DNA from 2 places in the Clostridium thermarum genome. Region 2 is predicted to be linked to the other one. Evidence: riboswitches for the same ligand, from Rfam matches in the RefSeq annotation. Region 2 holds a riboswitch; the other holds the start of a gene.
The links. A riboswitch is a leader RNA that binds a small molecule or an ion and turns the genes downstream of it on or off. The one in region 2 is predicted to bind S-adenosylmethionine.
Positions count from the first base shown of each region.

Region 1 (3,585 bases), 1.4 Mb from region 2:
CGGTTTCTGTGCCAGAAGTTACTTCATTCTTATTTGTAGTATCTCCTGCGGTTGTATTTTTCTTTGTGCATCCCCCAAATGAAAGCAAAAGAACTGCTGCTGTTACAAGTGATAAAATCTTTTTCATAAAAATAGCCTCCTTTAAATTAATGAACTTTATTTTTTTAATATTTTATATAAAAAGTTGCCCAAAGTCTGGAAAACTTGAACAATTATTATCAGTATTATTACCGTATATATTGTCAGGTCATATTTAAAACGGTAATAACCATATGTTATGGCAACATTACCAAGTCCGCCGCCTCCAACAGCACCGGCCATGGCGGAATAACCTATAACACTTATAACTGTCAGGGTTATACCCAGCACTAATGATGGAATAGCTTCCTTCAACATAACTTTAAAAATTATTTGTGAAGTAGTCGCTCCAAATGATTTGGCTGCTTCAATTATTCCATAATCCACTTCTTTCAAAGCAGATTCCATGACTCTTGCAGCAAAAGGAGCAGCACCTATGGTAAGGGGAACAATAGCTGCATCAGTACCTATAGCAGTTCCAACTATGAGTCTGGTTAAAGGCACCATAAAAACCATTAGTATAATGAAGGGAAAGGATCTTAGGGTGTTAATAATAACATCTAAGGTTTTGAATATAAATTTATTAGGTTTTAAACCTTTCTCATCGGTTAATACTAAAATAATAGCAGGTATAGCTCCGAGAATTACTGCAAAAAGCGTTGAGAGCAACACCATTTTTAAGGTTTCAATAAGGGCAGGATACAAAATTTGAACAAAAGTATCTAAAAAAGCACTTAGCATATTTTCTAATTTTAAAAGTAAACTATTCAGATGCATTACAGAACCTCCATTCCTATGCCTTTATCTTTCAGATATTGCACTATCTTGTCCTTGTGAGCCTCTTCCACATTTATTACAAGGCTGCCTAAGACATCATCTCTGAATTTTTCTAGCTTGCCCCATACTATTGAAAAGTCAATATCAAGTTCTCTGGCCATAGAAGTTATAATACTGTTTTCGCTTGACTCCTTAGAGAAGAACAGCTTTATGTTGATACCCTTGCTTGGAAGCAGCTCTTCTTCACCCAGGAGTCTCTCCAGTTCTTCCGTTGGTTTGAGGAACAGTTCTTCTACATCACCATAGCCTTTGATTTCACCATCCTCCATCAGAACAACCTTGTTACAGATTTCTTTAATTACTTCCATTTGGTGAGTGACAATTACTATTGTTATGTTTAACTTATTATTTATCTCTCTAAGCAGCTGTAATATAGATTTAGTTGTCTTTGGATCCAGAGCAGAAGTAGCTTCATCACAAAGCAGAATTTTGGGGTTAAGAGCCAAGGCTCTTGCAATTCCAACTCTTTGCTTCTGTCCACCACTGAGTTTTGTTATGCTCCAAGTTTTTTTATCTTCCAGACCAACCAGAGTCAATAATTCATCTACTTTCTGCTGGATAGTATTTTTGTTGTAGCCCCAAAGCTCCATGGGTAAGGCTATGTTCTGGAAAACATTTTTGCTGGTCATAAGGTTAAAATTCTGAAATATCATGCCCAGGTCTTTTCTTAGGTTTCTCAGTTCATTGCTTGTCAGATTTTTCACCTCTTTACCATCAATAGCTATACTTCCCTCTGTGTAACTTTCAAGACCATTAAGACATCTTAGCAGAGTAGATTTTCCGGCACCGCTGTGTCCAACTATACCAAAGATATCTCCTTTTTCTATTGAAAAGCTGACATCCTTCAAAACTTCTTTATTTGAAAAACGCTTATAGAGATTCTTTATTTCAATCATGGTGATCCTCCTAGATAGTATTCAACTATATAAATTAATAACCCGAGGATAACCCCGGGTTAGATACCGAACTATCCTTATCTGTCAGCTTTCGCTGCAGGAATTGGCACCGTGTAAATCTACCGGTTGCCGGGCTTCATAGGGCCTGTCCCTCTGCCTCTCTTGATAAGAGTTATTGAGTTTTCAGTTTTAATGATATTGATTATATATCCTATATGTTTTATAGTCAATATGTTTTTAAAATATTTTTTATTTTTTTGGTGAAAAATATAATATACTTTAATTGCAAAAGTAAATTCCACCTCTCTAGGTGGTAAGAGTGGATTTTAATTCTACAAATATGAAAGAGTATAGAGAGTGGAATTTAGTAATACAAAATATTATTATATTGATATATGCGTCATTACAGTAATCCTTGCTTGGTAAGGAAGGAGTTTTTCATTATGGCTAAATTCAAACACTTTACGTTAGAGGAAAGAGTCTCTATTGAAATAATGCTTAAAGCCTCCCTTTCTTTCAAAGCAATAGCCCGAGAGCTTGATCGAGATTGTACAACCATTTCCAAAGAGGTTAAAAATCATATCATGTACAAGCGAACAGGTTCTTACGGTAGACCTTTTAACAACTGTATTCATCGTTTAACTTGCAACCATACATATCTATGTGAGAAATCACATTGTAGAATTCGACGCTGTCGCTTTTGTTCAGATTGTTCAAAATTCTGTTCTGATTACAAAGCATATACTTGTCACTTACTCTCTAAGCCACCTTATGTGTGCAATGGATGTGCTAGCCTTACAAAATGTACTCTGGAGAAAGCAATCTATAATGCTTCCTATGCCCATGATGAATATGTACTTCGTCGTTCTGAGTCACGAAGCGGCATAACTATTTCTGAGGACGAGATTAAACGTCTTGATAAAATCATAACCCCACTCATTCAAAGAGGTCAATCTATACACCATATCTGCGTTAATAACAGAGACCTTATCATGCATAGTGAAAAATCAATCTACAACTATATTGATTACAATCTTTTCTCCACAAAAAATATTGACCTTCCAAGAAAAGTTGTTTATCGTCCAAGAAAAAAGCTTAAAAATCATTTTAAAGTGGATAAGTCCTACAGAATTGGACGCACATATCAGGATTTTCTTGAATTCATGAAGGAAAATCCTGATACTCCAGTAGTTGAAATGGATTCTGTTGAAGGTACTAAAGGTGGTAAGGTGTTGCTCACTATCCATTTCGTTGATTCTCAGTTTATGCTTGCTTTTATTAGGGATGCAAACACTTCACGTTCCGTCATAGATATTTTCGAAAATCTTTATTTGGAACTGGGGCCTGACACTTTTCTAAAACTATTTCCTGTCATTCTAACTGACAACGGCAGTGAGTTTACAAATCCAAAGGCTATCGAGTTTGATAGGCAGGGAAACCGCATAACACGCATCTTCTACTGCGACCCTTCAGCGCCATATCAGAAAGGTGCTGCAGAAAACAACCATGAATTGATCCGGAGAATTGTTCCTAAAGGCCAGAGCTTCAACTCATTTCAACAGAAGGATATCTCATTGATGATGAGTCACATTAATTCTTATTCAAGAAAAAAGCTGAATGACCAGTCTCCATACTCGGTATTCAGCTTCCTTTACGGCGCTAAAACGCTCGCAAAGTTGGATTCAGAACTCATCAAACCAAATGAGATTATCATGAATCCGAGTTTATTAAAATATTAACCTACTCAAGCAGGGATTACCGCTGGCGCTTAAGT
Region 1 covers NZ_CP040924.1:2,291,003-2,294,587, reverse strand. The annotation lists gene FHY60_RS10390 (MetQ/NlpA family ABC transporter substrate-binding protein) at 1-127, opposite strand, end outside; gene FHY60_RS10385 (methionine ABC transporter permease) at 157-819, opposite strand; gene FHY60_RS10380 (methionine ABC transporter ATP-binding protein) at 855-1,811, opposite strand; SAM riboswitch class I at 1,886-1,983, opposite strand; gene FHY60_RS10375 (IS30 family transposase) at 2,255-3,550, shown strand.
Region 1: linked by a shared signal. The riboswitch ahead of FHY60_RS10380 (methionine ABC transporter ATP-binding protein) and the one ahead of metA (homoserine O-acetyltransferase MetA) in region 2 are both predicted to bind S-adenosylmethionine.

Region 2 (3,585 bases):
TCCAACTAATAATCCTTCTGCTTTTGCTACTTCTCTTGAAGTTTCAAAGGCATCTTCATTCTTAACCTTAATAATTTCATCAATAACTTCGGTGTTCAATATATCTGGTACGAACCCTGCACCAATTCCCTGTATCTTATGAGGACCTGGCTTGCCTCCTGATAGTACCGGTGAGTCAAATGGTTCAACTGCTACTATTTTAACATTAGGATTTGCAGCCTTTAATACTTCACCAACACCTGTTACAGTACCGCCGGTACCTACTCCTGCCACAAAAATGTCAACCTTGCCATCGGTATCTCTCAATATTTCCTGTGCAGTTGTATTTCTGTGTATTTCAGGATTTGCTGGGTTAGCAAATTGTTGTGGGATAAAGGCGTTAGGTATTTCTGCTGCTAATTCTTGGGCCTTTTGTATTGCTCCCTTCATACCTTCAGAACCAGGAGTTAAAACCAATTCTGCTCCCAAGGCCTTTAAGAGTTTTCTTCTTTCAATGCTCATTGTTTCTGGCATTGTCAATATTAGTCTATATCCCTTAGCTGCTGATACAAAAGCTAAACCTATTCCAGTATTTCCGCTAGTTGGCTCAATAATTACAGTACCTTCCTTAATAAGTCCCTTTTTCTCTGCAGCGGTAATCATTGCAAAGGCAATTCTATCCTTAACTGAACCGGCAGGGTTAAAATATTCAAGCTTTGCAACGACTTCAGCACCTAGTCCCTTTTTTCTGTTGTAAGATGTTAATTCTAATAGTGGTGTATTGCCTATTAAGTCTGTTAAATTCTTTGCTATCTTTGCCATTTTTATTCCTCCTAAATCATATTATATATAAACATTGTATAATTCCTATTGGTTTACTATGTATTCTATGATACTATTATATGTGTAAAGCAAAAATTTGTCAATAACAATTATCTAAATTTCTTTTATTCTTATATTTCTATTCTTTATAATGATTATTCTTTATGTTTTCTATACTAAAGAATGATTCCTTAACATTATAAAAAAAATGAAAATGCCAAAAATCTTTAGCATTTTCATCCATAACAAAATATTCATCTTACTCTAAAGCTACAGCTGCCTGTAACCTTATATATTCTACAATATTCTGCTTATCCTCTATACTCTTTTTAAAGGAATATGAAAGAGTTCCAGAGGGTTCAAGCTTGTCATTTTTTATTCTATAATAACCTTGGCTTAAGCCTACACATACATAACCGTCCTTGTATCCCTGTCCCTTATAGGTTTCCAGAAACAGCAAAACCTTCTCTCCCTCTTTAACAGCAGGGTCTTGTGCAATATCCATTTGAATAACGTTTACAGATTCACTATCCAGCAATATATTTCCTTTCAATATTTCAAGAACCTTAACTTCTGACACTTTATAATTTATCCTTTTTTCCTTTACACTATCCTTCTTGCCTATTACCTCGCCAACAATTATCATTGGAGATTCCTCAATCAATTGATCTATGTTTTCAGCATTATAAGCTTTACCAGAAATGGCCATAACTCTATTTTGGGACAATTTTATAGAAGCAGTAGCTATGGTGATTATGAGAGATATCACAAGGAATATAATGTAATATCTTCTTGTCATATGTATCACTCCCTACAAATAAATTATCACTTAACAACAATATAAGTAATTATCTGTAGGACAATTTTATCATAAACTTTGCTCATTTTTCAATATTTTCCATGCGACCTAAAGTACCAAACTTTATATGGAAAATAAGCTTATTTGTCAGGAATAAAAGAAAATTGCGTATTAACGCAATTTTTTCAAATATGAAACAGCTCCAACCTCAATAACTGATTATTCATTAAAATAATTGTATTGACAAACAATATATGTTCATGTAATATACATATAAAACCAAATATTTTAGTCTATCAAGAGTGGTGGAGGGACTGGCCCTATGAAACCCGGCAACCTGTATAAGCAAGGTGCTAATTCCAGCAGCAGTTAGCTGAAAGATAGAAGCGCCATGTTTATTGACCTCTTCTATCTGAAGAGGTTTTTTTAATGAAGAAAAACATAACTTGGGGAAAAGTTTTTCTTATAATTTTAAATTTCAAATAAAAAGGGGGCTTTTATAATGAATGATCATATGGCAGTTCTCAACGCCCATAAATACATAATTTAGATCAAGTGGAGGGAAGTTATATGCCAATTAAGATACCAAACAATTTACCTGCTAAAGAATTATTAAACAGTGAGAATATTTTTGTTATGGATGAAGACAGGGCTTATCATCAAGATATCAGACCTTTAAAAATAGCTATATTAAACCTTATGCCTATAAAGGTTACTACAGAAAACCAGTTGCTGAGGCTTTTGGGTAATACACCGCTTCAGGTGGAAATAACCCTGCTTTATCAGGAAAGCTACAAGTCAAAACATACCCCGGAGGAACATCTTATAACCTTTTATAGTACCTTCAACGAGGTAAAGGATAAGAAGTTTGATGGGCTTATTATTACCGGTGCTCCGGTAGAGCAGATGGCCTTTGAGGAAGTAGACTATTGGGAAGAGTTAGCAGCCATTATGGAATGGAGCAAGACGAACATAACCTCTACCTTTCACATTTGCTGGGCAGCTCAAGCCGGTTTATACTATCACTATAATATAGCTAAATATCCTCTCTCGGAAAAGATGTTTGGGGTTTTTCCCCACAGGATCAATTATCGAAATGAAAAGCTGGTCAGGGGCTTTGATGATGTATTCTATGCGCCGCATTCAAGACACACCGAAGTGAGAAAAGAAGACATAGCAAAAATATCTGAACTACTTATATTGACAGAATCAGAAGAGAGCGGTGTTCACATAGTTGCTTCAAAGGATGGAAAGCAGATCTTCGTCATGGGCCATTCCGAATACGATGCCAACTCCTTAAAGTGGGAGTATGACAGAGATATATCCAAGGGCTTGGATATAACAATACCTAAAAACTACTTCCCGGAAGATGATCCAACAAAAGCACCAATTGTAAACTGGCGCGGTCATGCTAATCTGCTGTTTTCAAACTGGCTGAATTACTATGTATATCAAGAAACGCCTTACTTATTATAATTAAATGTCAAGAATGAATGAAGATTTTTCTCAGTGAAGATGAGAAAAATCTTTTATTATAATTAATTATAACTCTCTTTAGCTGCTGAACATCAACCCTTACTATTATATCCTTGTAGTCTGCCCCGTTAAAGCTTATAGTCATCCCTCTCTTCTCCAAATCAAACTGGAGCTCTTCCATGCAATCAATCAAACACTTAACTATATTAATATCATTGAAATTGAATTCCAGCTTACTCAAATCCAGCTTGGAATACAGGAATAACTCATCTATTAATTTATCCGCAGCCACTGCCTTCTTGTATATGGTATTTATATACTTATTCATTTTCTCCGGGGTGTCTGCAACCCCATCCCTTATGCCTTCCACGTAACCCTTTATAGCCGTAATTGGAGTTCTCATGTCATTAAAAGCTATGCCTAGCTCACCAATCTCATCATCTGAATCTATATCTACATTAAAATCCAGATCCCCCTCTTTAATTTTAGGTATTGTCAAAAGTTACTAC
Region 2 covers NZ_CP040924.1:891,588-895,172, reverse strand. The annotation lists gene cysK (cysteine synthase A) at 1-801, opposite strand, end outside; gene FHY60_RS03845 (hypothetical protein) at 1,061-1,600, opposite strand; SAM riboswitch class I at 1,891-1,987, shown strand; gene metA (homoserine O-acetyltransferase MetA) at 2,171-3,076, shown strand; gene FHY60_RS03835 (histidine kinase dimerization/phospho-acceptor domain-containing protein) at 3,084-3,575, opposite strand.